DNA from 4 places in the Pelosinus baikalensis genome. Region 1 is predicted to be linked to each of the others. Evidence: riboswitches for the same ligand, from Rfam matches in the RefSeq annotation. Region 1 holds a riboswitch; each other region holds the start of a gene.
The links. Region 1 has a riboswitch for cyclic di-GMP ahead of LMF89_RS24480 (methyl-accepting chemotaxis protein). Riboswitches for the same ligand answer to the same signal wherever they lie in the genome.

Region 1 (7,798 bases):
GGTTTTATTTCTATTTTTTTGTGCACTCCTTTGTGTGGCCGCGGCAGCGGCATTGTGCCCTTTGTGGTTCATAAAATCTTTTCTACCTATAAAACTTATACATTCAAATAGATACTATAAGAAAAGTGCCTACAGTGTTGAACTGAAGGCACTTTTACATACGATTCGTAAAATGAGCTGCACAATAAAGTCATTTAAAATCGATATTCTGAATATTGTATTCTGCTATGATTTTTTTTACCTGTTCCATTTTTTCTGCATCAGGAGTGCTGAAGATTTCCCATCCCTCACGGTCTAAGGCATTCATCTTACTATGCCCAAGTGGATGATAAGGAAGAAGTTCCACACCAAGAATCCTGGTATTTTCTTGAAGAAATTGGCACATTTGTTCAATATTATTTCGATCATCATTCACACCGCTGATTAAAGGTACACGAACGATGACCTCATGATGATTCTGAGAGATTCTAATAACATTCTCAAGGATTTTCCGATTACTAACGCCAGTCAGCCTTTTATGAACCTGTTCATCCATATGTTTAATGTCTATAAATACAGTATCTAATTCTTTAACAATATCTTCTGCATCTTCCCACTCAAAATATCCGCTGGTTTCAACCGCAGTATCAATTGCAAGCCTTTTACACGCTAGAATCAGTTCTCTCAAAAACTCACTTTGAACAAATGGCTCTCCTCCAGAAAAGGTAACTCCCCCTTTCGATTCCCGATAGAAAATGCTGTCTCGCTTAAGGATCTTGATGACTTCCTCTACTGTCATTAATGATCCGATCTTCTTTTTTGCACCATTGGGGCAGACTTCACAGCAATCACCACAACAGCAGCATTTCTCTCGGGCAAAAGAAAGAGGAATGCCCCCATCCATTGGAATTGCCTGATGATTACAAGCCAAAGAACATTGTGCACAGCCTATACATCGATCACGAAAGTATAAGATTTCAGGATTGGGATTCCAGGATTCAGGGTTAGCACACCATTTGCATCGTAAAGGACATCCTTTTAGAAAAACTGTACTTCGAATCCCATCACCATCATGAACTGACCATCGCTGAATTTGAAATACATTGCCAGCAATCCGATTACTCTCCTTCATAGGATCACACTACAGACTTTCATAGGTTGTTCTTTCGATAATTGCATCTTGCGCTTCCCTAGAAAGGTTAACAAATTGTGTACTATAACCTGCCACCCTCACCAGCAAGTCTTTATAATCATTTGGCTGCTCTTGCGCTTTTCGTAATATTTCCGTGGAAATAACGTTAAATTGAACATGAAATGCACCAAGAGAAAAATAGGCGCGAATGATCGAAGCAAGGTTCTTTTTGTTCCTCTGCGTCTTTAACAGATCTGGCGAAAACTTAACATTCAGCAGAGTACCTCCGGAATGTACATCATGATTGATTTTAGCAGCAGACCGCATCGCAGCCGTTGGACTGGTAAGATCCGTACCAGCATGAGGCGATACCCCTTCCGTCAAAGGAGTCATGGATTTCCTGCCGTCAGGGGTTGCACCAATAATACTTCCCGCAGGAATGTAGTTGGAAATCCCCATAAATGCAGAATTAAATGGCGATCCAAAATAATCCTTATAGGATTTAATTTCTTTATTATAAAAATCAGTAATTTCTACAGCAATACTGTCAACTTCATCTTCATCATTACCATACTTAGGACAAGCCAGTGCGTCTTTTCTCATTTCTTCATATCCCTTCCAGTTGACAGCTAGCGCTTTGCCCAACTCTTCTAAGGTATATTTCTTTTCTTCAAAAATCAACTTTTTGATAACCATCAGAGAATTAGCAACATCAGCCACTCCGATTCCAGTAATGACAGGACCAACATTATATTTGGCTCCCCCTTTACTCAAATCAACACCTTTATCCATACAACCATCTACGAGCATCGAAAGGTAAGGACGAGGCACCATTTCCCCATGTATCTGCTGAGCGGTTACCGTTCCGATGACAGAATGCTTAATCAAATGAGAAAGCTGTCGCAAAAAAGCCTCTTTAACCTCATCATAACTCTTAAACCCAGTAATTTCTTTTTCCACAAGTCCCATCACGTTGCCGGTGATCTGGCTTTTTCCGCTGTTTAGGGCATATTCAATAGCAGCAGCTAAATTTAGATTGACTGCTGAGGTCCATTCGCCAACTTTTCTAAAATGAGGTACTACGCAGCCGCAATTACTCCAATCCCGTGCATCCTCCGGTGATAATCCTGCAGCCAAGAGCATCTGGGAACCAACCCGATCATTGTGAACTGCCGGGAATCCAGTTCCAACACTAATAAGATCACATACCGCCAGCAGAAATTCATCAGGACTGTCCGGATGAATGCGCACACTAAGTCCAGGCTGATGCGTTTTCACATTCTCCGTAGCTTTTAAGCACATATACGAAAGTTCGTTGGTTGCATCTTTTCCATCTCTCGTTCTTCCGCCAATGGTTAAATTTTGAAACGAATTGTAACCTGCAAAAAATTGAGCCGTATTGCTTGAAATTGCCCAGACCCATTCAGAAAGTTTCAACCAAAGAGATTCGATTAATTCTTGTGCCTGCGCTTCATTAATAATCCCTGCTTTTACGTCATGAGCAAAAAAAGGATACATATATTGATCAAATCTTCCCAAATTGAGAGCTAATGAATTCTCTGACAGTATAGAACCTAGCTGAGTAAACCAAACCATCTGAATTGCCTCATGAAAGGTCTCAGGGGGATATTGCGGAACTTTTCTACAGATCCGTGCAACTTCCAAAAGTTCATTTTTCCGTTTGGAATCCCTCTCCTCTTCTGCCAATTCCAATGCTTTATCGGAATAGCGGTGAGCAAGAGCAATAATACCGTCACAAACTAAGACAGCTGCCTTGTAAAAATCAATTTTTTCCAGTGCCTCTTTTGTGATAGGCTCTAACTCTTGTATACGGCTTACTGCATGCCTCTTTAGTTCCTCAAAACCTTTTTTGAAAATAATATCTTGATAGTCCGCAGTGATTTCACCAACTGCGCTCCTCCACTTAGAGTCATTATCGATAACACCTGTATCAATTAAAAGCTTGGCTGTTTCGTCATTAATTCGTAATAAGAATGTTTCTTCCAGTGATTTGCCCTGCCAGTAAGGAAAGACCTCGCTTCGAAGTATCTCTTTGTCTTCTTCGTTAATCTGATATTGATCTTGGCTCCGAGTACTAAAAGAGTCCATTTCCTGTTCAACCCATTTCCAGGAATATTCAGGACAGACAATGCCTGATCTTTGGAATTCGCCAATTGATCCTATAATGAGTTCATTATCAAAAATAGTGATTGGAATACTGCTGCATACGGCATTAAATGCTTTTGCTCTTCGAATAATTACAGATTGACCTTCTGTTTCCCTGTGGGATTGAGTAAAAGCAACCGCCCGATGAATGCTGATCGAAGGTTTAGAATGAATATAGGATTGTTTAAACTTTTCAATTCTGTAACTGGACATCTTACTACCTCCTGTCAAAAAATAGTTAGGATAGAAACTCCGACAAACGCTCACTGGCATCAGCCATATGCTTCTTTAGAATTTTCTTAGCTAATTTAGCATCCTTGTTCTTACAAGCATTAAGTAAATCCCAATGCTGTTTTTGAGATGTAAGCTGATAATTCATTGATACAAGATACAAGCGCATATAGCGCTCAACGTTGTTATGCATGACTTGAATCAGTTTCAGTAAGCGGGGTCGTCTTGCCTGCCGATATAAAATTTCATGAAATCGTTTATTTAACTCGCCCCATCGACTGCTATTCATCTCATTCTCTAGCTGCTTTAAAACTATCGCTGCTTCTTCCAAGTCGATTGTAGTTAACTGAGGAACCGATAACTCTAATGCACCGATTTCAAGAAATTGACGAATATCAAATATTTCTCTTGCTTCCTCTGCGCTCAATTCACTCACAATGGCCCCTCTGTTAGGATAGAATTTTACTAAATCCTCCGCTTCCAAATTTTTTAGTGCTTCTCGCAGGGCACTCATGCTTACATTGAACTGCAGCGCTAATTCTTCTTGTTTTAATTGCATTCCACCCTGCAGATCACCATTTAAAATCCTTTCACGAAGAGCTTCTGTAATAGCGGTGGGTATACTACGATGTGAAATTGTATTGGTTTTATAATTATTATTTTTCATAGCATTATTATAACATGTATCAAAATCAATTTCGATTTTCGAAAATCTTTTCTTTTATTATACGCTCCCCGGCCAATACAGTAAATAATATTATCGATTGTATACAGTATATATTCGATAATACATTGTTCTATAAGAAAAAACGCTGCGCGTCCTATAAAACATGTAAAATAAAACGCAAAGGACACAAAGGGTTTTTATTTATTTTTTCGTACACTCCTTTGTGTGCCGCGTTAGCGGCATTGTGCCTTTGTGGTTCATAATATCTCACCTTTTCCACACCTAAAAACTTATACTTTCTATGCTTACCAGAAAAAACTACTGTTTTTTTCATTGCGAATTAATGCTACTTTCATCTTCTAAAACGTATCGATTCTTTACTATAAAAAATGGGATATTCAGATTCTCATAGACTCTGAATATCCCTCTTTGCTCCAGTTTTTTTATAAAATTGATCTTATATGGAAAACTTCCTAATTTCTTGTTGCAATTCTGCTGCCATGTCAGCTAATGCATGACTGGAAGAAGCGATTTCCTGCATGGATGCTGACTGTTCTTCTGTCGCTGCTGAGATGCTTTGTGTTTCGCCAGAAGTATTTTTCATAATACTTTCAATATCTTGTACGGCAGTAACAATTCTTTGACTGCCAGTCTTCATTTGCCCGATGGAATCCGTTATCTGATATACTTGGCTGGCTACCTGACCAATAAGCAATTCGATCTGTTTAAAAGCTGCGCCTGCAGTGCTTACCACTTCATTGCCAATCTCAACTTCTCTTGTACCATCCTTCATTGTTACTACAGCTTCTTCTGTATCTGCTTGAATTTCATTAATCATATCCGCAATTTGTTTAGCCGCCTGCTGGGATTGTTCTGCTAATTTTCTTACTTCTTCCGCTACAACAGCAAATCCGCGTCCTTGTTCACCAGCACGTGCCGCCTCAATAGCCGCATTTAAGGCCAATAAGTTGGTTTGCCCTGCAATTCCTGAAATGGTGTCTACAATTTGTCCAATTTCTTTTGATCGTTCACCTAATTTCGCTACTACTCCTGCAGATCCTAAAATTGTCTTTTCAATAATATTCATTTGATTTACAGCATTGAAAACAGCCTTACTTCCCTGGCCTGCAGCCGCTGCGGCCTCTTTAGAAGTCACATTAACGGTTGCAGCATTTGTGACAACACACTGTATATTAGCCGACATATCGTCTACAGCCGCAGAAGTTCCATTGATTGCTTGCAGCTGCTGCTCCGCCCCCTGTGCTACCTCCATAATCGAGGTGGCCACTTGAGTAGATACATGGGCAGATTGTTCTGCACTGGCTGTAAGTTCTTCTGATGAAGCAGCTACATGTTCTGCCGTTTGAGCAATCGCCTTAATTAGATTACGCAGATTTTCTGCCATAGTAGAAAAATCTGCAGCAAGTTGACCAATCTCATCATTTGTCTGAATCGTAATGTTTTGTTCCGAAATATCTCCTCTGGCTAGACGTTGTGCAGATTGAGATAAGATTGCAACATTCTTGGTGATTCCACTAGACAATCTCCAAGAAGCAGCAGCTGACAATAAGATGCCAAGCAAAGCAGTTAGTCCAAATTGATATCCTAAAGCCGTGACCTGACCATACACATCTTTTACGTCAACGGTGATACCCATTGTCCAGCCAGTAGCAGGAATCTTGGTATAAATCATTAACTTTTCTGCTCCGTTTGCCTCATAGGTTTGCATGCCTTTATCCTGGGCCAACATTTCTTTTGCAAATTTTTGCAATACAGGATCTTCATGTACGTTCTTTGAAACTTGTGCAGCATCCGGATGTGCTAAAATAATCCCCTTTTGATCAATAATCGTGCCATACCCTTTCCCATTTACATTGACTTCTTTAATCTTTTCACTCAGCAAATCTAAAGATATATCAATACCAACAACACCGCGAAAATTTCCTGCCTCACTTTTTAATGGTATGCCTGCGGACACAATATATTTTTTGGTAAATGCATCAACATATGCATCCGTAAAGACTAGTTTGTTTTTATCTTTTGTTGTCTGATACCATCCACGCTTACGGGGATCATATCCTTCAGGCAAAACAGCTCCTGAACCATCAATCATTTTACCATCTTCTAATCCGGCATATAGATCCAGTAAACTAGAATCTGATTTGTAGTTTTGTACAAAAGAAACCGGGATTTCCCTATCACCTAACACAACTCGAATATTCTCACTTGTTGTCACTGCGGTTTGCGCCTTCGCCAATAGCCAGCCGTCTAATTGAGTTGAATAGGTATTGGCAACCGAGAACATTTCATTCTTAATATTTTCCTCTACCTGACTTTTCGCATAAAAATACCCCATCGTCGTAGCTACTAATAATACCAGACTCGTAATCGCCACCATGATTAAAAATTTCATTTTTAATTTCATATATACGCCCTCTCCTCTCACCTAACATTCCAATGAATAAAATACTGAATTAAGTGTCTTAATATAAAAGATTGCCAAGTTACATCATAATCAACAAACGATGTAACCTGGCAATCATAGATGTAACATCCTTAGACCCATGGCTTTGCGTCCCCACCTTTAGATTGGTTTGCCCATATATGGTATTTTCCTCTATTTTTCGACATTTTTCTTCAAATCCCTTTCGCTTCGCTAAAAAAATAATAGAACCTCCCAATTAAGGAGGTCCGCTATGTACCATATTCTTCGTTCTTTCATACTATAAACAGCCTAGTACCTTATCTGCATTAAAAACGCTGCCACTTTAGCAGTCTTTTTCCGTCCTGCTTCGTTGTCGCCGCCTTACAGATTCCCGATCTGCGCGGCTCCTCCGCCTTGCAGGTCAAAAAAATCCTCGCTAAAATATCTATAGTTTTAGCAGATGAAGTACTAGAATGCTTAAAATGTAAGGGAAGTGTTATCTTGGTTTTAAAATCTGATTTTCAAGATACCTTAGAGTTTTTCATTTTCTCAAATCTTCCCGTCCTTATGAACCCAGGTAATGCTATGAATGTAGTTGTTTCCAATGAAATCATTCCTACAGCTCCCACTGCTCCTCTTACTTCCACATCTGCGGTTCCAACTGTCGCTACAGCACCTGTACTTGTTATCACCCCAGAGACGTTAAAGGCATTGCAATCTTATACGATAAACAATTTTCCAGATATAGGACTTCCTCAGGATATTGCCCAAATTGCCAAAGATTTCATTGCAAATCTTCCCCCGCTCATCCCAATTACTCAAACCACAGCTGTTAGCACAGCTGTAACTATATAAGATATCGCATCAAATAAGTCTTGCAACTCCAATACCGATCCATGTAGCTGCAAATCCAAGCAGAAGATTAAGTCCAATGTTATACAACGCCATTATCATATTAGAGTCCTCCAGTACACGAAAGGTTTCGTAACTAAAAGATGAAAACGTAGTTAAACCACCAACAAAACCAACGGTAATCAGTAGCCGCCAATAGGGATTTACAATAAAACGTTCTGTCGTCAGTGTCATAAATATGCCAATAATAAAACACCCTACCACATTTACAATGAGTGTTCCATAGGGAAAATCAGCTCCAAACCGCTCGGCAGCCCATACGGAGACTAAATAACGAGCTGTCGCC
Region 2 (8,473 bases), on a different contig from region 1:
TCATGAGAATTGTTAAGTCCAAAATTACAAATCGTTGGTCCTACGCATGCAACCGTATTTTCTATATTAAATATAGATGAAAATTTAGACGCTATCACAAGTAAATTTTGCACGTCTTTTTCTTTTACATCTCTTACAAAAAGTCCTTGCGTTAAGGTTACACGTATTGATGTCTCATAATCTAAGTTTGTTAAAAAAGTCAATAATTCATTTAGATCATGGGTAGTAATTGTCGCTTTTCTAGGGTGAATATATACAGAATAATATCCTGCTTGTTGTTGTGGAAATATTACATTTTTATATTGCTTATCCCATGGAGATTGCTTCTCCTGGGTGGTTTGCAAGTCTTCTTCTACAGATTCAATATGAAGTGCTAATTCCTGCCCGGATTTTTTTAATTCATCCAATTCATTTTTAAACATCTTAATAAACTCTTCTTCTCCTAATCTTAGAAGAACAAATCGCAATCTAGCCTTGTGCCTGTTCGTTCTATCGCCTTCTCTTGCGAAAACTTTTTTCATTGCTTCTACATAATATAATGCTTCTGTATCCACAATAAAATCTTCAAGCTTTAAGCTCACTTTAGCATTGCCACCAAGTCCACCAGCCCCATATACTTCAAAGCCTCTTTTGCCATCAACTATTTTAGCAATAAACCCTATATCAGCTATGGTTGCATTCGCTGTGTCTTCTAAACTATTTGAAAATGCAATTTTATATTTTCTTGGTAAATTAAGATTAACAGGATCTGTCATCATGAAATTCGTAACAGCCTTAACATATGGAGTAACATCAAAAATCTCATCTTGTGCGACTCCGGAAAGAGGTGAACAGGCAACATTTCTTACACCATCACCACCCGCTCCTCGTGTAATGAGTCCGCATTTTAACAAGTCATCTAACACATTGCCTAAATCCCCAACTTTTACGGAATGAAGTTGAATGTCCTGCCTTGTTGTAAAACGCATATCAACACCGTATTTCTCAGCGATCTTACTTAATCCCTGCAACTGATTTGCAGTTGTTACTCCACCAGCAATTCTGGGTCTTACCATATATGTGTCCTTAGGTCCTTCTTTATAAATTCCCATAATAGAACTAAAGGCTTTCAAATTTTCTAACTTGCCTTCATGATATTGCTGTAGCTTTTCTTTAAAATTCTCAACACTTTTTAAAATATCTTCTGTAATTGTTATCATATCTGATTACCTCTTTTATCCGTAATGTTATCCCATGGAATGATTATAACAACATAGTATTGACATTTCAAGAAAAATACAGGTATAAGAGATAATCCAACTGATCGTTAATTATATTATTCTTATACTTGCTTGCATCTGGATTTAAACTGCAAGATAAAAAAATACGCAGAACAACTTCTCCTTATCTTACCCAGGCAACAACTAGCGCCAGGAACCCGCAAGAAAACGTAACGACAAGTAAATTCCGCCAAGCGCGCTGGGCAGTAGGAGCGGTAAAAGCCCAGAGCAGTGCCCCAGTGTAAAAGAGAGGGGGAAACAGCACACTAAAAAACAAGGCATCCGCTGTTGCCCAGGGCAACAGCAGCACCAAAGCCGCCAACATGCTGGAGGTAAGCGCATAGCCGCCGAAAACGGCGGCTAGAATGCGCAATATGGTTTGAGTTGTTTTGTCAGTGCCGGCTAAAAGTTCTTTTAGCCGTTTAAAAGCCTCAAGTGTGGTGGTATTTATAGTTAAATACCTCGTTTATATCTGGAAGGTTGCCGATAATTTAAAGGTACGGGGTCCGCCTAAGGTGGCATAATTCTCGTTACTAAAACAACCTGCCCAGTAGTGTTTATCAAATAAGTTTTCAACGCTGGCACGGTACGTGACCGGGACATTGTTGATGGTGGTTTTATAACGCGCGCTCAAATCATAGCGTACCCAGCTTGGGATTTTTATGGTGTTCGCATTATTAATATATTGGGAACCGGTGTATACCGTCAGGAGAGAAAGTGTTAAATCTTTTTTCCACGGCGTGTCCCATTCGACACCGACATTCATCGTCCATTTAGGTACGCCAAAAGGTGTATTGCCGTTATTTGCGGTTGTGCGTGAACGAACCAGTTCGCCATGTGTATAGGCAATTCCTCCTAAAAGACGAAGATTTTTCGCTACGCTGCCGAAGGTATTCCATTCAATGCCGCGGTTTTTCTGTTTGCCGTCATAGGAATAAATATTATCAGTAGTCATATAGCTTGGCATTTTGATTTGAAAAAAGGCCAGCGTATTGGCGAAATTTCCTTTGTCCCACTTGACGCCGATTTCCTGTTGTTTGGTTTTATATGGCGCCAGTACTTCATTGGCGTTGTCATACGTTGTAGCAACCACAGTTCCAGGGGAAAGTGCTTCAATATAATTGGCGTAGAGTGAAACCGCTTCTCCCCACGGTTTGACTATGAGGCCGACCATCGGTGTAGTGGCGTCGGCGTCGTAAGTGGTAGTTGAGGTCGGTGTTCCGGTGGCGGCAGTATTGGAGTATTTATAGCTTGTCTGGTTCACATTTTGCCGCCGTGCCCCCAACGTTAGCTGAACTTTATCTTCGTCAAAGGAAAGCGTGTCGGACAGAAGATAACTGGAAAGTTCAGTAACGAGTGTCTTATTACCCTTAGCTGGCTGCGCCAGGCTATTATAGTAATTTGCAAGTGAGATCGGGTTATAAATATTCGTTGGATAATTACCGCTGCCTTGGTTATAAGCATTGGAATAATCCGTATCCTGGAAGCTTGCACCTAAAACAAGCTGATGCTTTACCGAACCGGTCTGGTAAGTGCCGCGCAGTCCAAAATCGGATGAAGTGGTGTCGGTCCAAAAGTATTGCTTAAAGACATTCCGGGCAGTTGCCGTTCCATCGGACTGTAGGTTCAGAACATGATTGCCGTTGATGTAGCCGGTTGCGTTGGATGATAATATACCGATACCGGCATAAGCGGTTAGATTGTCCTGGATGTCATATTCACCCTTAAACAGAACACCATTGTTCCGTGTCGTGCCTGATGTTCCCTTGTACACATTGGTTGAGCCGTCCGGAGCTGATTCTACGTAACCGTTGGCTAGGTAATACATAGAGGTAGATCCATTGTCATGACTTTCCTGCGAACCATATGCATCCAGGGACAGTCGCCATTTGTCTTTTTGATAATCCACACCTAGAGCGCCCAGCAACCGTTCTTTGGACTGACCGTCGACTTCGGTGTCACCGTCTGCATAGACGCCATTGAAACGAATGCCCCATTCTTTATTTTCGCCAAACCGGCGCCCAATATCAATATGGCCGCCTAATTTGGACGAGGAAGTATAGTCAGTGGTAAAAGTAGTGATGTCCTCCTCGCCAGCGCGTTTAGGCACCAGGTTGATGGCGCCGCCCACCGAAGTGCTTACGCCGCCGTAAAGGAAGGAACTGGGCCCCTTAAGTACTTCCACCCGTTCCAGAAATTCAACTGGAACATGGTATTGCGGCGCCAAACCCTGCATACCGTTAAAATAGAGATGCTGAAAATTTACTTCTAACCCGCGGATCATATAGTTTTCATTGCTATGGCCGGTAGAGGTGGCGAAGCGGACGGACGGATCGTTGATGAGCACATCGTACAGCGTGTCGGCTTGCTTATTTTCGATGGTCTGGGCGGTATAGCTGGTGACGTTAAAGGGAGTGTCCATAAAATCCTTGTTGCCCAGTACGCCGAGATTGGCGCCGCGAGCCACCTGGCCGCCGGGGTAAGCAAGGGGAAGAGCTTGGCCGCGATTGGCGGTAACTTCAACTCCTTCCAAGACAAATTCACGCTGTCCGTTAGTTTCACTACTGGAAGCGGTCTGTTCTTCGGTAGCTTGTCCGGTAGCAGGGGCGGGTTCCTGTGTTTCTTCCGCCGCATAGGAAACTATCGGTGCATGCCAGACTAGACTACTGCCGATTAAGGCATATAGCAGGCTTTTTCTGGTACGGGACATTTTTTTTTTCATATTCTTCGACTCCTTTACGTGCACTTTACTCTAGGTGGACATGATATGTTAGTTATAATTGCTAAGCATCTAATCTAAATGAGGATTAATCTCAATGCTTATTAAACAGAATAGCAAGTACAAGTGCAGGAGTAAATGGATATATTTCCAAGGAATCCTGGATTTTTTCCAAATAAATTAAATAATGCCCCATTCTCCTGATAAAACTTCTTTAATTAATAGGTTAGATAAATCATTGACAATCGCTGGATGAAAAAGTTATAATTGATAATCGATATCAATTATAACACAGAACTAATTATCTTTCTAGGAAAAAGGGAGGCAACCCCTAAATGAATGTAAATATTAATGAACTGGCCCATTATTATGCCACAATCAATATTAGTATTATTGATGTCGCCAGAACTGTCGTGCCTCCTGGCGGAAGATGCTTTGGTCGACATACTCCCCCGTTTTCAGGAATTGTTTTTCCATTGCGCGGGCGGGCGCGGATGTTCTTTAACGATGTTCCTTATGAAATGGAATACGGAAAAATCTTTCATGCCGGTCCAAATATGTCATTAGATAAAGAGGTGCAGGGACGATCCGAATGGGTTTTTATGGTCATACATTATCAGACTGATGATAATGCAGCTGATTCCTTTCCTTATGCGTTGGCCCATTTTGAGCTGGAGGCTGGCTATAATACGCGCATCAATGATCTGCTGCATCGACTGTATAATAGCTGCACAACTCCAGGCAAACTGCCAGGATTGCGAGCTAAATCATTATTTTTCAGTATTATGGATGAGATTCTAACTAGTGCTGTCAACCGGCGCAACGAAGGTGGACAGGAAATCGTAGAACAGGCCATGGAATACATCCATAGCCATTATATGGAATCTCTTAGTGTGCCAATGCTGGCTGGGCAATATGCTCTGAACAGCAAACAATTTGCCTATTTATTTCAAAAACATACAGGCATGGGACCAAATGAATATTTGATTGAATACCGGGTACGCCGCGCCAAAGAACTATTATGTACTACAGCTTGCTCAATAGCAGAAATTTCAGCTTGTGTAGGCTATTCTGATCCTTACTATTTCAGTAAGCTTTTTAAGAAACGTACAGGTTTTTGCCCCAGTATGCTGCCAAAGTTGTCTAACAGAAAAAACAGGTTAATATAAGATGTTGTATCTCTTTTTTCATATTCTTTCTAAAAAATGGCATGACTAGACAAAGTTGTCTAGTCATGCCATTACGCACTTTCATTTACTTATAACTTAAACTTACTGATAATCTCATTGAGTTCTTCTGCCATTTTTGCTAAAGATTCAGCATTATGATTGATCTCATGCATACTGGCACTTTGTTCTTCAGATGCAGCGGCTACCGTTTGTGCACTTGCTGCAGTTTCTTCTGCAACACCGCTGATATTTTGGGCATTCTCTACCATTGTTTGCGTTCCCTTTGCTGTTTCCTCAATTGTATGCGTTATTTGAGCAACTACAATTTTCACCTTATCGAGCTTATCAATAATAACTTCAAACCCTTTTTGAGTATTGAATGTTACTTGTTTTCCTGCTTCCACCTCATGGTTTCCTTCACTTACATGTAGGACAGCATAATCAATGTCCTCCGTCATTTTATTAATAATTTCAGCGATATGGCGTGTTGCCTCAGCACTTTGTTCCGCCAGCTTCCGAACCTCTTCTGCGACTACTGCAAAACCTCTTCCTGCTTCACCAGCACGAGCAGCTTCAATAGCAGCATTCAACGCTAATAGGTTGGTTTGACCTGCAATGCTTTGAATGACTGTAACGATTTCTCGAATGTTTTCAGACCCTTTTGCCAAGGAATTTGCCGCCTCTGTAATACTGATCATTGATTTTGCAACAGTTTCATTCTGTGTAACGATCTGAGTCAGTAAATTCATCCCTTGGCTTGCTTCTTCAACAGCATTTTGAGTATTTGCATTCACTTCATAGGCATTCGAGTTCATTTCCTCAGTACTTGCAGAAAGTTCCTGAATCGTAGCTGACATCTCTGTTATATTCGTAGTATTCTGGGCTGACCCACTCGCAACTTCCGCTATCGTATTAGAAACAATTTCTGCTGCACGTAACTGTTCTTCTACTGTTGCACTTAATTCTTGACTAGATGCTGCCAAGGATTCAGAGTTTTGGCGTATTTGCCCTACTAGCGAGCGCAGAGCATTCTTCATTTGGGACATTGCAGTAACCATATCACCTATCTCATCATTAACAGCAGCATGTTGCTCAGCAGCTGTTAAATCAAAATGACTGATTGCGTCCATTTCATTCCGAACACGATGTAAGCGTTTCGCCATATACCTACTATACCAGTATGCTAAACTACAAACGAATAGTATAATAAGCATACTTAAAATTCCAACCAAATTCTTGGTATCTTTTTGTTCCTGCATAAGTTTAACCGTTGATTGCTTTAAATATTTCTCTTCTAAATCAAAGGTTTTATCAAATTGCAGGTCTATCTGCTGTGATAAATTTCTCCCTTCCACAAGCAATGTATTGAAGGAAGGGCTGTTAGCTTTTTTTGCATCCATAAGCTGTCCCATTTTAAGACTATAGTCATCCATCATCTTTTCTAGTTTAACAGCTTCTGTTTTCACTTCTGGATTTTCCACACCAGATACAAATACCTTTAAATCTTTTGCGCTATTCTCAAATTCTTTTCTGGAATTTTGTTCATAGCTGCTAATCGAGTAGGCCATAAAACCTCGCAATTCAGCAATACCAGTATGCATACCATCCTGTGCCTTCGTGAGTAAGAGCATATTTGCGGAAGTATGTGTAATTAAATTTTCATATGTATCACTTGCTGTCGAATACTGATATGCTGTATATCCAAGCAGTATAAGCAGAAAGGAAATGGAAGTGAGAAACATACCTCCTAATTGTGCAACAATAGGTATTCTACGCATAAAATAACTCCTTTACATTTTAATTGTTAAGACGGCTGCATAAACTCGTTTATCGCATCTCCTTCCATAAAAAAAACCAGATTGTTACATGAATTGTAATTCATATAGCAACCTGGCAGACATAGATTAAAATCGTTAGTCCCATAGCTTTGCGTCCTTAACTTTCGCTAAGTTTGCCGAACATTAAATGGTATTAAATTTATGTATTAATAATTCTCCTCAAACTTCCAAAATCCTCTAAATTAAGACAAATATTTCGCCTTGTTATTAAACTCAAAATCGAGTAGAGGAAGGCCATGTGCCTGTCCTTGTATTCGATAAAATCGATTAACAGCGAGAATCCACTTAGAAGTTCATTATTCGCTTTTTTGGTGCAGATTTAAATATCTGCATTTGTTAATCCAATCCTTAACAGCTTTTGCTGCTCCATCAAATCCAGAGAATAAGGTCGAGGCTGAAACTCCATATAGTTCGCACAAATCAAGAACTTTTGCAGTATATTTTACAGGTAATGTTATCTTCCATAAAGGTGTATTGGGGAAAGATGCAAACTCATCTTCAAGAGGTTTTTGGGGAAATGGCTGTCCTCTGCCTATTGGTTGCTTTAACACCGTAAACAAGCCCGATTGAGCCGCAAGATTACTGCTAGTAGACCCTGGAACTTTAATTATATTTATATTTTTGTATGAACGAATCTTTTCTACATTCAATGCCCATACTGCAATTTTAGTATTATTCTCCTCAATGTCGTGCTTTGCTAAAGCGGTGGATGCGGCAAAATACGCTGCAACATAAGAACGTTTAGACCAATCGAGAAGATGAGTAGGCACACCATGATGCTGAGCTAAAGCCATTAGCTCTATTAATTCTTCATTTGGCCACTCAGATGGATTAATATAATATTTATCTGTTGGATACGTTCGTGGATCTAAATTTCCACGAAGTTCAGCAGAGTCATTAACAATTTTAAGACCAAGTAAATCACATTGTTTTACAAATTGTTCTAAGATAGCTCTTTCAGAAAAAATTTGTTCATCTGCAGTCATTTCTCTTTGTCCAAATATTATTTTAGAGGGACTATTTTTTCGTAGTATGGAGGGTATGAGATGCCAACTCGCATCCCTCTGTCCACGATAAATAAATTGGCTCGGCTTATCTCCTAGAGTTTTTTGAGGCGATAATATATCCCAAAATTCATCAACAGTATTAGCTTCTATAAGATTAAATTTGTTAAACATAAATCCTCCTATTGTAGAACGAATACCTACTTTACACGCTGCTTAACAATAATACTCATTTAACATTCTGCTCAATTTTAATCCACTACTATTCATTTCCTGTTTTTTTGTTAGTTCCGCCTTTTTATAAAAAAACAGACCTACTCCACTACTTAATGGCTAGGCTGTCTCTTACATAAAAAAGCATATTAGTCATAAATATGTATCATTAAGCAACACTCTGAGAAAAAGCGAGGTCAGCGAATTTTTTATGTTCACTGACCTTCTTGTTTTGTTATACAGTAATTAATATTCTCGTTTTAAATACCAA
Region 3 (8,473 bases), on a different contig from region 1:
TCGCATCAAATATTTTATTTATATCTAGAATTAAAATAATTTCTTTATTAAACTTTACTATTTCCGATATAAATCGTCCTTGCAGATTCTTTATATTTGCTGGTGGTAATTCGCACATATCGGGTGTTATATCAATCACTTCTGCTAGCTTATCAATAAAAAATCCTACATGATCTCCCTGAAAAAGCCCTTTTAGAATCATACATTTCGTTTTCTTATCTTCTTGTTTCTGATTTAAATGTAATATCTGGGTTAAGTCAAACAAAGTCACTACTTGTCCACGCAAATTCAAAAGACCTACTACGTGGGATGCCCCCCCTGGAACAGCCGTATATTTGACATTTCGATTAATTTCTTTAGCAAAAGCTATATTGATGCCACACAAACTACCAGCAAGATAGAAGGTCAAAATTTTTCCTGTCATGAAAATTCTCCTCTTACAACTTGCACATCTGCCACTTTTTTCAATACGTCTGCCTTATCAAATTTCAATTGGGCATACTGTTCCGGAACACTCATCTCAAAGACTTCATGCAAATCCACTAACAGTACGATTTTTTCATTGATGATCGTCGATCCTAATAGTCCTTTTCCTTGAATATCCTCTTCTACCATCAAGGAGTCCACTTGTACTGTATCCTTTATTGCTCTTACCAGAAGACCCAAGGAAAGGTTATTCCCTTTAGGTGTAATCACATACATTTTCTCACCTGATTGTTCTTTAGAAACAACTGGCAGATACTGTTCCAATCGGATTAATTGCATGATATTACCTTGAGAATTATAGTATTGTTTATTCCCAATTTCTTCGATCTGGTGAGGGCTAATTTCGTTAACCCTTGCGATCATGGACAAATGCAGGCCAAAGATCTCTGGTCCGGAACATTGAAATAGCAATAAATTCTGCATCTCTTGTATTTGATTATCTAATGATACCATTTCCGATTGAGAACTTTCCACCCCTTCTTCGGAAAACACCAATTTCCCCATACTGGCAATCCCGTCAACATCTAGAACCATGGCAATACTGCCATCACCTAAGATCGTTACTCCTGAATACACTTTTACTTCTTTTAAATGATTAGGCATGGGCTTTACTAAAAGTTCTTCCTGACCATGAATGGCATCAACAATGATACCAAAGGTTCTTCTGGCAATTTTTATAATCAGAATTCGTGTAATAGGGCTTGATACTTGGAAGTTTTTTTCCAAACCAATCACATCTGCAAGGTGAACAATGGGAACTAATTTCCCACGCAGCTGCAGTACTCTTTGCCCTTGAATCCACTGCAATCTCCCTGTCTCTTGTCCATCTGCGATTCGCACAATTTCCTGTAAATGAGCCTGAGGTAAAGCAAAGCTATGCTTGCCAACTGCTAAAATGAGAGAAGGTATAATTGCTAAGGTTAAAGGCAGCAGCAAGCGAAAAGTCGTTCCTTTTCCTTTCAAGGTATGCAGCTCTACAGTACCGCCAAATTTTTCAATATTCGATCGGACCACATCCAAACCTACGCCCCGACCTGAAATATCACTTACCTGGGAGACGGTTGAAAAGCCTGGTGAAAAGACTAATTCTGCCATTTTACTTTCACTGATATCCATTGCTTCATCCTGCCCAACCAGCCCTTTTTGCAAAGCTTGCTGCCTAACCTTCTCCACATCAATCCCTGCTCCATCATCCATGATATCGATAATCACTCGGCCACCTTCGTGCCGAGCTTTTATCTCGATCATTGCAGTAGGATCTTTCCCTAAAGCCTTTCGCATCTCAGGCTTTTCTATGCCATGATCTAATGCATTACGTATCAGATGGGTAAATGGATCGATCAATCCTTCCAGAATAGATTTATCCATTTCCACTTCCTTGCCTTCCATTTTCAGTGTAAGGCTTTTCCCCAATTTCTTTGACAAATCACGTACTAAACGTGGAATGGAATGAAATAAAATGGAGATCGGCTGCATCCGGGTACGCATAATCTTTTCTTGCATTTCGGTGGTGGTATGATCAATCTTTTGTAAAACAGGCCGAATACCCGGTATCCCGTCCACATGTGCTTCTAATAATCGCAGTAATTGATTTCTTGCCAGTACCATCTCACTAGACAAATTTACTAGATTATTAAGTAAAGCAACATCCACTTTAATACGTTCTTCAGCCAAATCATTTTTAATTTTTTCTTCTGAAAACTCTAAAGCCTTCTGCTTGCTCTTAAGTAAATTCTCATCTTTAGGATAAGCTGACTTTTCTTCTATTTCCGATAATAGTTGAAAAATTTCTGCACTTTGAGTGGCAATGGAAAGCTCCTCAATATCTCTTGCATTGGCACCAATTGCCATTACCGCCAGTTCTTTTTCCAGCACAGTACTAAACAAAAATACTATTTCTTGCCCAGAAAAATTCTCTTCTTTTAAAAAATTCTTGTTTCGAATATAACTGTTCAAGATGGTTCCAATGGACTGAATACTCTTTGACATATTGATAGAAAATCGCTCTACATCAATCTGTTGAGAATCAATTTCATGCACATATTTATATATTTTATGACCTTTCTTTCCCAATTCACTAATCATCTTGTTATTGGCATCATCCCTGTGATTCTTTGCTGCTGTTTTCTGGGGTATTTGAGGAATGAAGGTCTCATCCGCAGCATCTAATCTTTCAATCAGCTGAGCATCTTTACCACTTATATAAATATGCTGCAGCCTTTTTACCAAAGAAGCAATGTCTCGTTCTTCACTTATAGCGATGTGATCTAATAATTCCCGCAGCTCATCATTAGCCATTAATAATGCATCCACGATGTCAAGTATTAGAGCAAGTTCCCTGCTCCGTATCTTTCCAAGTACACTTTCCATGGCATGAGATAATTCAACGATTTTTTGAAAACCAAAAAAACCTGCTGTCCCTTTAATATTATGCGCCGAGCGAAAAATTGCATTGATCACATTTTCATCATACTCTTTTTGTTCAAAGGACAGCAGTCCTGACTCTATCTTTTCTACATGTTCTTTCGCTTCTACAACAAATTCTTGAATCAGTTTTTCATCCTTTAGCATGCTACCACCTCTTCCTAAGTCAAACAGCAATCCATCTATTTCTGCCTTCACGTTTCGCCCGATATAAAGCATCATCGGCTTTCTTGATCAACATCTCATAAGAGGAATCGGGATCTGGTATCATTGTGGCAACGCCTAAACTAATAGTAACATAGAGATTAATTGCAGAAGCACTATGAGGTATCTGCAACTCTTCAACAGCTAACCTGATTTTTTCAGCGATCTTTTTTCCTCCAGCATAATCCGTAGCATACAAAACAACTGCAAATTCTTCACCGCCATAACGTGCCTTTATATCTGAATTGCGTTTCACACTATGATCCAATACTGCTGCAACCTTTTTTAGGCATTCATCTCCTGCCAGATGTCCATAGGTATCATTATAAAGCTTGAAATAGTCCACATCAATCATGATAAATGTCATTATTTTTTTCTCTCGCAATGCGTGCCACCACTCTTTAGCCAAATAGTTTTCCAAACATCGTCTATTGGCGATACCTGTAACTTCATCTTCCATGGAAAGATCTTTTAACTTTCCATTTACAGTCTGTAACTCCCTCATAATATTTTCCATCACTCGTGTAGTCTCGTATAAGGCAGCATTGCGTTGCTCTAATTCATATTGATAACTTAAAATACGGCTGCCAACGGATAATCGGCAACTCAGTTCTCTTGGATCAATTGGCTTAGTCAAAAAATCATCCGCTCCAGCATCAAAGCCAATAACCATATCTTCTATATCGCTTTTTCTTGCTGTTAGCATAATGACATACGTATGGGACGTTTTTGCGCCTTGTTTTATCCTCTTACATAGCTCCACCCCATCTATACCGGGCATAATCCAGTCTAAGAGCACAATAACAGGCTCATTAATAATCTGGAATATCTTCCATCCACTTTCACCATCAGCAGCAAGGATCACTTCATATCCCCATTGCTGTACCATTTCTGAAAGGATGGTGCGAATGCTTTTTTCATCATCAATGATTAATACTTTCATTTGACCTCACCTTATTTTTAAAATTATCTTCGGCTCTATACTGCTATTTTACTACTATATAATGATTCGCCTTACTCCGCTAGATCTTATTAGATTTACCTTGCCTTCTACTCTAAAGAGATTTAGTCAAAAAATCAAGGAAATCATGCTTCCACTTTCTTGCTATTTTGGTTTGACGATTATAACTTAACATGTAATCACAAGTGTCCATGAGTAAATAATAAAAACCTCTCTAATATAAAATGTCCCCTACAGAGCAGACACTAAAAAAGTCTCCCCTGTAGGGTCTTTTTATGTATTATAGAAAGGTTTTTTATATTCAGTATGATTTTCTACATTCTAAATTGTCTAACAATCCCTTGAAGTTCTTCTGCCATTTTAGCTAATGCTTGGCTGGATGCAGCAATTTCTTCCATAGATGCCGACTGCTCTTCTGTGGCGGCAGAAACGGTTTGTGTCCTGCCAACCGTTTCTTGACTAATCGTATCAATGTCGTGTACCGATTCCACAATTCGCTTACTGCCAGACGCCATTTCTTCAATAGAAGTTGAAGTCTCTTTTATATGCATCGTTAATTGGTCAATGAGTGCTGATATATCCCTAAAAGCTTGCCCTGCGGTATTAACCACTTGTGCTCCTACATTAACCTCATGGCTGCCTTCCGTCATCGCAACCACTGCTTCTTCGGTATCCGACTGGGTTTCCGTAATTAAATTGGCAATTTTCTTGGCTGCTTCTTGGGATTGCTCTGCCAACTTACGAACTTCCTCCGCAACAACAGCAAAGCCCCTGCCATGTTCACCTGCTCGTGCCGCTTCAATAGCAGCATTTAGCGCCAGAAGGTTGGTTTGAGCAGAAATTCCGGATATCGTATCGACAATCTGTCCAATTTCTTTGGATCGTTCTCCCAATCTCGTCACCACTTGAGCTGACTTAGTCACCGTTTTCTCTACGATTTCCATCTGACTAATTGCCGCATTTACGGCTTGTGTACCATCTTGGGTAGCTTTAGAGGTTTGATCGGATACGCCACTTATGATCGCTGAATTCTCGGCAACTTTCTCAATGCCTGCAGAAAGCTGCTGTACTACAACAGTCGTAACATTCACTGCACTTGCCTGCTGTTCAGCTCCTTGGGCTACTTCACTAATCGTCGCTGCTACTTGATTCGTAGCTTGAGCCGATTGCTCTGCGCTTGCTGTCAGCTCTTCTGACGAGGCAGCAACTTGCTCAGATGAAGATGCTACCTGGCGTACCAAACGCTGCAAGCTGCTAGCCATGCTATTTAATCCGACCCCAATATCACCAATTTCATCCTGGTCTACCACATTAATACTCTCTACCCCAAGATTTCCTTTTTCGATCTCATTTAGAAACATGCAAACGGATTTTAGCCTTCTGGCAATTGCATTGGATAATCTCCAACCTAAGAACAGGCAGAGTAGAACAAAAAATCCTGTTAATGTGAAAATAACGATTCCCGCAAATCCAGCATACTCTTGTCCCTTACGATTCGCCTTTTCACTTTTATCTGACATGAAGTCAGCTAACTCTTTAAGAGTTGAATTGACAATTTCCAGTTTGCCGGCTGCCTGCTGGGTGAAGTAAGCATATGCTTCCTGCTTGCGCCCTTGCTGAGATAATTCGATAGCTTTTTGACGCTCTGTTCGATATTGACCGATTGCTTCTTTTAGCACTACTAACTTTTCCCGTTCGAAGGACCCCAAATTTTGGCTTTCATATGCCTTTAATGTTTGGTCTGTTTCCGTCGACAACGATTTCATCTGAGTGACCAAGACATCTTCTCTTGCTTTATCAAGATTACCAAAAATCATTTCCAGAATCATTCCATGGACGGCTCTAAAATTATGTCGAGTCTCATTTAGCCTTTTAATCGACAACAGATTTTCACTATACATAATTTTCATTTCGTTACTCATTGTGTTTATATAATAATATCCGATAGAACCAACTAAAAGTGTTGCCATTGATATTATTAAAATGATTGCAAGTATTTTCCCCTTAACCTTTAGCTTCACGTAAACCTCCTGAAATATGTAAAATGTAAAAAATATAGCACCAGTCTAAGATACGCTGGTGCTAATTACAATTCTACATTGAATCGGCAACCTGGCAATCATAGGATATCTTCCCTTAGACCCACGGCTTTGCGTCCTTATCTTTGGATAAGTTTGCCACAATATATTTTTCCATTTAATATTACATTATATTACATAAACTGTCAACATATGCCAAACTTTTTAGAACGTTAGGGATATATAATTATTTACTATGTTTTCGACTCAAAAGAAAAGCTGTAATAACAGCCGTTAACGGTATAGAGCAAATAAGTCCGATACTTCCCGTGAGAGCCCTTGTAATTTCTGTTGCAACAATATTCAAATTCATAATGCGCATGAAAGACACATTATCTTGTGATGCGATCAAAAATACCAGCGGCAAAGAGCTGCCTGTATAAGCCAGGATCAAGGTATTTGCCATAGTTCCCATAACATCGCGTCCAACATTGATACCCGAGTTGAATATTTCTCTAAATCCATAATGAGGACAGGACTGTTTGATTTCATATTGAGTCGATGCAATGGATATGGTAACATCCATAACAGCACCTAATGATCCTAAAATAATGCCTGCAAATAATACTTCTTGGAAGTTCATAAAGGTGAGGGTCGTAACCTTTAGCATCATTGCTTCTTCACTATCTAACCCCGTCAGATGCATCCAAGAAATGGAGATAGCGGCTAATACACCGGCAATCAATACGCCACCAACGGTTCCTAAAATAGCACCCCAGGTCTTTGAGTTCCAGCCACTAATGGTAATTTGAGTAATGGCTGTAATCACTGCGCAAACAAGCATCGTGGCAATGATAAAGTTCCAATGGTAATTTAAGATCAAGGGAATCATACCTTTAAGAATAATAACTACTGAAAAGCAAATAACAAAAATAGTTTTGATGCCTATGGTCTTCCCTAGAATTAATAAGGATAAAATAAAAAGACCAACTAGAATATACGTGGGAAAAAGACGATTATAATCCGCAATATGATACTGTTTTTCATTTTGCACATCACTCACTGCAAGAATAATTTTATCACCAGGGCTGGGATTAATATCAAATAAAGGTTGATTCGTAATATAGTTAATGCTTTGCACTTGCTTGCCGGACTCTGCCCCTGATGTGAGCAGGATTGTAACTAAACTTTTACTGCTGATACCCACTTTTTTATTGGGTGCTACATCCAGTGATTGTATCGACAGCACTACACCATTCACATACTCAATTGGTTGTGTATTGTTGCCTGCCGCCAAGACAGGCACCGAACTAAAAAGTAGACAGGCTATGAGAGTCACTAGAATATATCTGGGAGAAATTCGCTGTAATTTCATAAAGATAATCTCCTTACTATTTTAAAATATAAGCTCTACGGTGTCGTTTGATGCTTTTAATCCTTGCATTTTAACACTTGTATTGAAAATATACAAGATCCTATTAATACTTCCAAGTAAATCTACTTAATAAATAAGACCCTACAGATTATTTTGTCTGTAGGATCTTATTTACATTTCACTTCATGCTTTTGCTAACTGTATGGTCTCGATAAATTGTTTGGCCTTTGTTGTAATAGAAGTATAATCGCCAGTTTTGGCTCCTCCAGTAAGATTACTACCTACCCCCACTGCTACGCAGCCAGCCGTAATCCATTCCTTCCACTACATCCCTAATGGACATTGCACCCGGCATTATTGGCACGCGATACCGATTGCATAGTTTAACAGTGTCTACATTCAGACAAGGAGACACAACATCTATAAACGAAATTTGGAAACAATTACCTGCAATTCACCCGCCATATTTGCTAAGGCTTGGCTGGAAGATGCAATTTCCTCCATAGAAGCAGATTGTTCTTCTGTTGCCGCCGAAATGGTCTGGGTATCTCCTGCTGTATCACCTGCTATGCTTTTCACACTATCTACAGAAGAAACAACATCACCGCTGGAAATGGAAAGTTTCTCAGCAGCTGTACCAATATCCTGTATCTGACCATTTAGCTGCTGAATCATTGTAGTAATAGCATGAAATCGCTCACCAGCACTCGTAATAATCTCTGTGCCTTTCGATGCTTCAATTGTTCCTTGATTCATGGCTGCTACTGCTTTACCAGTCTCTGCTTGGATGTCGCGGATGATGACAGCGATCCTTTGCGCTGCTTCTTGCGACTGCTCAGCTAACTTTCGGACTTCATCCGCTACCACTGCAAAACCTCGTCCTTGCTCGCCAGCTCTGGCTGCCTCTATAGCAGCATTAAGCGCCAATAAGTTGGTCTGCCCGGCAATGCCGCTGATGACATCGACAATTTCACCAATTTGCTGCGAACTTGTCCCTAATTGCTG
Region 4 (8,473 bases), on a different contig from region 1:
GTTTTTCAAAAACAGATCTTGACGCAACGTTTATGCGGATGAAAGAGGATTCAATGAAAAATGGTCAATTAAAACCGGCATACAATATTCATTTCGGCGTAGATTCTGAATATGTTGTGTGGATAATAGCTGGCCCGCAGCTGCCTTTAGAGGAACGAAGCAAACATTTTGAAGTCTCAAAACTATTTCAGCAAAAACGAGAAGAATCCTTAAATCGAATACAAAGGGAAGAAGGGAAAATACTCCGGATGAACCGCAGCATCCAATCGGAAGGAGCTTTTGGAGAAGTGAAAGCAGATATGGGCTTCCGAAGATTTCTTGGTCGTAGGAAGCAAAATATTTTGGCAAAAAGTATCTTGGTTAGGACTCGCACTTAATGTGAATAAACTGCATAATAAAATACAAAGTGGCAGATGCGGGTCCTATTTGCATCCGTTGAAAGTAGCTTAAAACCAGAAAAAGGGCACACAAAAATTTGAGGAAAATGTTCCTCTATTTTCGTGTGCCCTTTTTATTCCAGATAATACTATCTTCAATTTTAAAAGAGAATTGCTAATGCGACAGCCTCTTTTTTGATTAAGAATTAGGATATTTAAAATCCTCGAAAGCGTTCCACTACTAATCGCGATTTAAGATAAAATGCTAGAAAAGATTTTAAACTTATTACCATTTATTTTGTAATAATAATGCTTGGCAACAATAATATATTTATGGTAATATATCAATGCTCTCTTGGAGTTTGGTTTGATAAGTAAAATAATAATGAAAAAGGCAAACTTATTGAAAGGTAAGGACGCAAAGCCATGGGTCTACATACATTTTGTATATGACTGCCAGGTTGCAATTGCAACTTGGCAGTTTTTTGTTGTAAATATAAATAATATTAGATTAAAAATTCTATGATTATGAAGTTCTAACAAAAGGTAATAAATGGTAAAATGATACGAATGATCATATTCAGAGTAGCTACATAGTGGAAGAAATAGGTACTGATCGCGGTTTATTATGATACATTTTATCAGGATGGTGAATTATTGAGTGAAAAAAAATTTAATATTACTATTTGCCATGGCAGCAGTAATTAGTACATCTACAGGGAATCCCTTTGATGGTGAGTGGATGGGAAACGTGGTATATGCTTCAAACCAGCTTGATAGTGCTTCTACTGAAAAGTTCAAGGCTGACTTTGCTTATGAAATGGCACAAATTACAGCAACAATTGTATCCGCACCAACCACAAATGTTGAAAATTTTAAGATTGAATTTGCAGATGCAACATCTAGGTCAACAGCAAAAGTAATGCAAATTATACCTAACGCCCAAAGAACTGAGTTTGCCTACGAAATGGAACAGATTAGACGTAAGATAATTGATAATCCAAACTTGAATATTGAAGAAGCCAAAGCCGGATTTGTAGATGGAATTGCACAACTTACAGTAAAAATCATAACGCATGTAGATAGCAGCACAATTGATACTGAGCAAAAAACAACATTTCTACGGAATAATGCTGATATTGAATCAAAAACAATAAGTAAGGTGAATGATACTGTTGCTGATCAAAAAGCAATCCTTAATACAGGTTATATTGATCAGGAAACATACACAGCCCTCATAGATGAGTTGATGCATATAGGACAGCGTAGTAATCGCTCGGACAACAAGGTGAAGTTTGACGGTGAAATTCGTTATCATTATGCATTTAACAGTGGGTCTGAACGCTGGAAGCGAGATTCTTCTGGAATTCGTATGTATCTTAGAGCTGATGCTGCACTTAATAAGGATTGGCGTGCTTATGGTATTTTGGAAAGTAAAAAGAATTTAGTGCATTATAATAATGAATTCAAACTTTCACGTTTATATGTGGTGGGAAAGGTTGGCACATCCACAGTGAAAGCAGGATCTTTTGGATATCTAATGGCAGAAGGAAATATTTATGATAGCGGCTTTGATGGTATCCGAGTTGATTTTGAGGGATCAGTAAAATACACATTGAGCTACGGAGAAACCAATGATACAAAAGACACAGCGATTGCCACAGCACGGTATGAGGATTTTGATTATAATCTGGAAGCTGGCATGTATCATTATCAGACGGATGACAGTAATCAAAATACAATCTGGACTCTTGGTGGAAATTATAATTTTAGTAATTTTAGCGTAGGAACGATGGTCTTGAGTTCCAGCCTGAAGGATCGGAATGGGAATGACAACGGCTATGTATTAAGCCTTAACTATGGTGATTTAAAATCATGGAGAGCGGGAACCTATGAAATATTTGCCAAATATTACAATCAGTCCAGAGGAACATATATTGCCCATGGGATGAATGGCATAGGAGGTTCAATGCAGGGGTTTAAGGGCTATGGAGTGGGAATGAATTATGCACTCAAAGAAAATCTTGTTGCAGGTATAGAATATTACAGATTATCAGATAAAATTTCTAAGGATAAAGGTGATACTTGGTGGAGTCAATTAACGTATTATTTCTAAATAAATACGCAGGTGAGATGAAATAAGGATGGAAATATTTGAAAGAATTCGGACAAAAAAAGATTTCTTAGCAGTTGTCGGGCTTGGATATGTAGGTTTACCAGTTGCTGTTGCTTTTGCTGAGAAAGTTAAAACCCTGGGAGTTGATATTAATCAAGAAAAGATTGATATTTACAAAAAGGGAATTGATCCTACCAATGAAATTGGCGATGAAGAAATTCAACGTACAACTTTGGAATTTACCAGTGATCCAACGAGGCTAAAAGAAGCTAAGGTTATCATTGTCGCTGTGCCGACACCTGTCAATGGAGATAAGACACCCAATCTGGCACCGATTATCAATGCCAGCAAAATGATAGGGGAAAATTTATCTCAAGGCACTATTGTTGTTTTTGAATCCACAGTGTATCCAGGAGTTACAGAAGATATTTGTGCTCCTATTTTAGAAAAAGAGTCGGGTTTGCTATGTGGCGAAGATTTTAAAATCGGCTATTCGCCGGAGCGAATTAATCCTGGGGATCGAGTACATACGCTTAAAAACATTCAAAAAATTGTAGCAGGAATGGACGAAGAAACACTGGAGATTATTGCGGCTGTTTATGAGCTGATTATTCATGCAGGTGTTTATAAAGCGCCCAGCATTAAAGTTGCAGAAGCGACAAAATTGGCTGAAAATGCCCAAAGGGATATTAACATCGCCTTTATGAATGAATTGGCAATGGCCTTTGATCGTATGGGGATCAATACCAAAGAGGTTATTGATGCCATGAATACCAAATGGAATGCTTTAGGTTTTTATCCAGGATTAGTAGGCGGTCATTGTATTGGAGTCGATCCGTATTATTTTATTTATCAGGCTGAAATGCTGGGGTACCACTCGCAGATTATTGCCGCTGGCAGAACAGTCAATGATAATATGGCGATTTTCGTCACTGACAACATTATAAAAAAAATGATTCAATCTAATATAAATGTCAAGAAATCTAATATTTATATTATGGGTATCACTTTCAAAGAAAATTGTCCGGATATGCGCAATTCAAAAGCGGTAGATGTTTGTAAGCACCTTGCTACCTATGGAATCAAAGTAAATGTGGTAGACCCTATTGCCGACAAAACAGAGTTTAGACAAGAGTTTGATATGGAATTAGTAGACATAAAAGATGTTCGAAATGCTGATTGTCTGGTCTTTTTAGTAGCGCATCAACAATTTAAGAATTTGCGGACGACAGACTTGAGAAAGTTATTTAAACAGCCAAGATTACAAACAAAATATGTCTTTATTGATATCAAGAATATATTTGACCAAAAAGCCATAGAAGAAGAGGGATATTCTTACTGGAGTCTTTAATTATAAGGGGTGATATACGTGAAAAATAAGATAATAGTATCATCACTGGTTCTATTTATCGGTGCTTGCCTCATCGGGATATTTTTCTTTAAAGACTTTTTTATAGCGCCGACAGGCGGCGACTATTGTAACATTACGGATATAGAAAGTTCTTATAATGCTGAGGCAGAAATTGCACAAGCATTAGCTAAAATGAAAAGTAGTCAAGACAAAGCAACTGTAATCATGCGTAGCAATAGTGGCCAGCGTCGGATTGCTATAACTTTTGATGGGCTAACAGATGGCACTAGCATGCAGCAAATTTTAGACCTATTAAAAAAACATAATGTGAAAGCAACATTTTTTGTAGATGGGATGCAGACTGCCGAAGATCCGCAAACCGTTGTAAATATCAAAAAAGCAGGGCATAAAATAGAAAACTATTCACTTTTAGGCATTAGTAAAATGGAAACTCTACCTGTAGAAAGAGTAGTAAAAGATTTCAGCCGGGCACAAAAAATCATCAAAGTGATCACAGATCAAGAGCCAAATCTTTTAAAATGCAATGATACCAACTATACGGATCAATTATTACAAGCAGCAAAGGCCTGTGGTTTTAATAGTGTGGTGAAAAGTGATGTTTTTTTGAATGTGAAACAAATGAATTCTCTTTTGGCAGCGGACACTTTTGTCGGCAAGCTTAAACCAGGAAGCATCCTTTCCGTTAAACTAAAACCCAATACTGAAAAGATTGTAAATGAATCAGGAAAAACGGATTTACGACCGGCGATTGACAAGCAGCCTGGATTAAAAGAGCTGCCGCAAGAGGCAAACTTGGGAGAAAAGGAAACTATCGCTGCGGTAGAAAGACTTTTAATTGCTATTAGCAAGGCAAATTATACTACGGCCTATGTAGAAGATTTCGCAGCTGACAGCAGTATGCAAAATCCAGTAAAAACGACTTTTTTTCAAAATAGTATAAACAACGTTAAAGAAAGTATTCACTACTCGTTTTTTATAAAAATAGCTTCTTTCCTACAAGAAGAATTTACGTCTTTATTTATTGGCCGAACAGCTTATGCGGCAGAGAGTGTAAATAGCGAGGTACAAGAAATAAAAGTGATTTCAACCACAGAGCCGGCTCTTTCTTATACCTTCGGGGGATTAGCAAATGAAACAGTGGTCAATGATGTACTCACAAGGTTACATCGTCTAGGCATTAAAGCGACCTTCTTTGTAGCAGAAGTAGAGATGAAAAAGTACCCTGAAACACTGCGAAGAATCATTGAAAATGGACACGAAATTGGTATTGCGATCAGACCTAAGGATGGGGAGACTGCTGATGAGACGCGCAGTACAATTCTGCGTGATAGTAAGAAACTGCAAGAACAGTTTGGGGTGGCTACGAACTTGGTAAAACAGCCATGGGGCGCCGTATCGGATACAACTAAAGAAGTGATTTTTAGTTTGGGCTATAAATTGATTGGTCAATCTGTCAATGTTGTCCAAAACAAACATAAAGATTACACTTCGGCAAATCAAGTGATGGCGGAAATTTTCGGAAAATCCATGTTGTCTTTAGCACGGGGACAAATTGTACACTTCAGAATGGATTATTATGCTAATGATCGATTGGTTGGCGATTTGGCTGAAATAATCAAGCAACGCAAAGTGGATAACATTGCCTATGCAACATTTTATGATAATCCTGCCAATAATTTATCGAATGACTCTCAGTATACGATTAAGCCGGTAGGAGAAATTCTGAATAATACTAGATTTATTTATCGATACCCGGTCGACCTGACAACTGTTTCTGCACATCTAAAAAATGATGGATCTGAGCAAATGATTGATACACACAATTTTCTGGCAGAAGCCTCTAAACGCTATATCGGAAACAGGGATGTTAATGACAATAACAATATGCTAGGTTTCTCAAAAATGGACACTCGTCGTCTTGATAAGAGTGGATTGATACACACAAAAGACAATGTTATTTTCATTACCTTCGACGACTGGGGGACGGATGCGTCAGTCAATAAAATACTATATGTCTTGCGCAAGCATAATGTACCGGCAACATTTTTTATTCTCACCCACAATGTAGTAAATAACCCAAATCTGCTTCGAACGATTGCTATGCAAGGTCATAATATTGGAGATCATTCTGACAAACATAAACCTATGGTAGTTCGGGATCCAAAAACAGGTAAGCAAGTCAATACTCAGGATAAAGAAGAGTACATTCAGGAGCTTGCTACATCCTATCAAAAATTATTAACTATTACAGGAGATGTAAACGTTAATGGTAAACCAATGTTAACCAAATTTTTTCGCCCGCCAACGCTGGCAATCAGCAAGATGGGAATTGAGGTGCTGTTTGAAACTGGTTACGAATTTATTGTTTCCGGTTCGTGCAACACAAATGATTATAGAGCAAAAAATGTTCCTCAACTTGAAAAAATAATTGAAGATGGAGTATATACAGAAAATGGGGAAGTAAGAAAAGGCGCTATTTTGGTTCTGCATATGTTAGATAGTGCTGCGTACACTGCAATAGCTTTAGATATACTGCTGACTGCAAATGAGGCCAAAGCAGATTCTGATCCTTCCAAATTTAAAGTCGGCAGGTTATCAGACTACTTAATTGATGGCTATTCGCAAATCAGCCGAAAATCACTGAAATGAAATAATAATGATCATGTTTAATGCAGCAAAAGTATAAATTATCATAATGACATGATAAAAGTGATTGATTATATGCTGCTCTAATCAGCAGCGTAGAAATGGCAAGGAAGTGGATGATGGATAAGATAAAAACAGAAGAGGATATTTTACTTGTTGCCAAACCTGATCGCAGGCTGATTTCTAAAGTACCTGATAAAGAAAAATTGCGTACGAATATAGATAGACGCCGCGTAAAGGGAAATGAGGACCCCAACGATATTTCAACTCTTGTAGAAAATGAAAAAATGGGCAGACGCTACTTGGTGAATTATGATGTCTCAATCCGATATGTTTCTAATGGAAAAGAAGTAACATGTCTCGGGAAAGGCGTTGATATATCGACTACCGGTATGTTGCTGGAAGTTGCTCCGGAAGTGGCTCAAGGCTTGAGCCTGGCATCACAAATCAAACTGAAGTTTGTCATATCGCCCGGCTCGATGCCGGAAGGTTATGAGATGAAAGTTGATATTGCCGCCCATTATATCCGCTTTGACAAAAATGCAGAAGGGAAAACCTTGTGTGGAGTGGAATTTATCGAGTCACTTGCCCAGTATGCAACAAAGAAGAAAAATTGGTATATGCTTTCCGCTGCCTCATTTTTTCTATTCTTTATTACTGCCTGCATTCTTCTGATGAGGGCAGAAAGTGTGCTTTATTTTAAATTTAATAAAATCTTGTATATGTACAGTATTATTGCAGCAACATTCTTGCTTACTCGATATCTGTTTGGTTCTTTTTATCGACCAGTTCCTATTGACAAAGATTTTACGCCTGGGGTGACAATTATTGTTCCTTGTTTCAATGAGGAACAATGGATACAAAGAACAATTTTAGGCTGTATTAATCAAGATTATCCTATCCATAAACTAGAAGTAATTGTTGTAGATGATTGCTCTAATGATAAATCCGTTGAAAAAATTAAAGAGATCGTAGAAGAACTGAAGATTAAAGAACAACGCTATGATATTGAAAACAGGCTTCATTATATTGTTCAGGAAACAAATGCAGGTAAAAGGGAGGCATTGGGAAAAGGAGCAGTATTGGCGCAACATGAATTGATTGTATTTGTTGATTCTGACAGCTTTTTGGATCCTTTTGCTATTCGAAATATTGTCCAGCCCTTTAAAGATACAAAAATGGGAGGTGTTTCCGGCAGAACCGACGTTGCCAACACCTATACCAATGTACTCACGAAAATGCAGGCTGTACGATATTACATTGCCTTTCGTATCATGAAGGCTGCAGAAAGCTATTTTGATGCAGTCACCTGTTTATCTGGTCCTCTGTCTTGTTACAGAAAAGATTTGCTTGTTAAATATATGGATGCTTGGCTAAATCAACGATTTTTGGGGGAGAAAGCTACATTCGGCGATGATCGAAGCATGACCAATTTCATATTAAGAGAAAATCGCACGGGTTATCAAGATACCGCGATATGTAATACCATTGTACCGAACACCTACAATGTTTTTTTGAAACAACAGATGCGCTGGAAACGCTCATGGCTTCGAGAGTCCCTAATTGCAGCAGGATTTATGTGGAAAAAGGAACCTTTTATGGCCTTATCTTTTTATATGGGCGTAGTTGTACCGCTCTTAGCACCGATTATCGTAATTTATAATTTAATTTACATTCCGATAGCACATCGCGTGTTTCCTTTTACCTTTATGATTGGTATTTTTTTAATGGCATTGCTCATGAGTATGGCCCAATTATTTCTAAGAAGAAGCTCAACATGGATTTACGGATTGTGGTTTTGTTTATACTATGAAGCCGTACTTTTATGGCAAATGCCCATTGCTTGGGTTACCTTTTGGAAAACGACATGGGGAACACGCATGACTCCGGCGGATCTTGCAGAATTGTTAAAAAAGAATCGCAAAAAGCAAGAGAGGGCATAAGATGATGACAATATCAAAT

Region 2: linked by a shared signal. The riboswitch ahead of LMF89_RS11600 (methyl-accepting chemotaxis protein) and the one ahead of LMF89_RS24480 (methyl-accepting chemotaxis protein) in region 1 are both predicted to bind cyclic di-GMP.
Region 3: linked by a shared signal. The riboswitch ahead of LMF89_RS26130 (methyl-accepting chemotaxis protein) and the one ahead of LMF89_RS24480 (methyl-accepting chemotaxis protein) in region 1 are both predicted to bind cyclic di-GMP.
Region 4: linked by a shared signal. The riboswitch ahead of LMF89_RS23605 (porin) and the one ahead of LMF89_RS24480 (methyl-accepting chemotaxis protein) in region 1 are both predicted to bind cyclic di-GMP.

The regions. Positions count from the first base shown of each region.
Region 1 is NZ_JAJHJB010000078.1:232-8,029, reverse strand. Features, by position in the region: gene LMF89_RS24495 (glycyl-radical enzyme activating protein) at 191-1,111, opposite strand; gene LMF89_RS24490 (glycyl radical protein) at 1,121-3,490, opposite strand; gene LMF89_RS24485 (GntR family transcriptional regulator) at 3,516-4,175, opposite strand; gene LMF89_RS24480 (methyl-accepting chemotaxis protein) at 4,633-6,600, opposite strand; cyclic di-GMP riboswitch class I at 6,699-6,784, opposite strand; gene LMF89_RS24475 (hypothetical protein) at 7,102-7,455, shown strand; gene crcB (fluoride efflux transporter CrcB) at 7,465-7,798, opposite strand, start outside.
Region 2 is NZ_JAJHJB010000014.1:53,273-61,745, reverse strand. Features, by position in the region: gene LMF89_RS11615 (nitrite/sulfite reductase) at 1-1,199, opposite strand, end outside; gene LMF89_RS11610 (TonB-dependent receptor) at 1,726-3,981, opposite strand; gene LMF89_RS11605 (AraC family transcriptional regulator) at 4,314-5,147, shown strand; gene LMF89_RS11600 (methyl-accepting chemotaxis protein) at 5,237-6,925, opposite strand; cyclic di-GMP riboswitch class I at 7,029-7,113, opposite strand; gene LMF89_RS11595 (FRG domain-containing protein) at 7,282-8,163, opposite strand; gene LMF89_RS11590 (C1 family peptidase) at 8,463-8,473, opposite strand, start outside.
Region 3 is NZ_JAJHJB010000002.1:299,455-307,927, forward strand. Features, by position in the region: gene LMF89_RS02900 (chemotaxis protein CheW) at 1-424, opposite strand, end outside; gene LMF89_RS02905 (chemotaxis protein CheA) at 421-3,057, opposite strand; gene LMF89_RS02910 (GGDEF domain-containing response regulator) at 3,077-4,057, opposite strand; gene LMF89_RS26130 (methyl-accepting chemotaxis protein) at 4,390-6,096, opposite strand; cyclic di-GMP riboswitch class I at 6,179-6,264, opposite strand; gene LMF89_RS02920 (YibE/F family protein) at 6,341-7,468, opposite strand; partial or broken gene LMF89_RS02925 (beta/alpha barrel domain-containing protein) at 7,652-7,886, opposite strand; gene LMF89_RS02930 (methyl-accepting chemotaxis protein) at 7,889-8,473, opposite strand, start outside.
Region 4 is NZ_JAJHJB010000063.1:5,279-13,751, reverse strand. Features, by position in the region: partial or broken gene LMF89_RS26430 (transposase) at 1-377, shown strand, start outside; cyclic di-GMP riboswitch class I at 761-846, shown strand; gene LMF89_RS23605 (porin) at 1,039-2,493, shown strand; gene LMF89_RS23600 (nucleotide sugar dehydrogenase) at 2,522-3,844, shown strand; gene LMF89_RS23595 (polysaccharide deacetylase family protein) at 3,863-6,514, shown strand; gene LMF89_RS23590 (glycosyltransferase family 2 protein) at 6,631-8,454, shown strand; gene LMF89_RS23585 (polysaccharide deacetylase family protein) at 8,456-8,473, shown strand, end outside.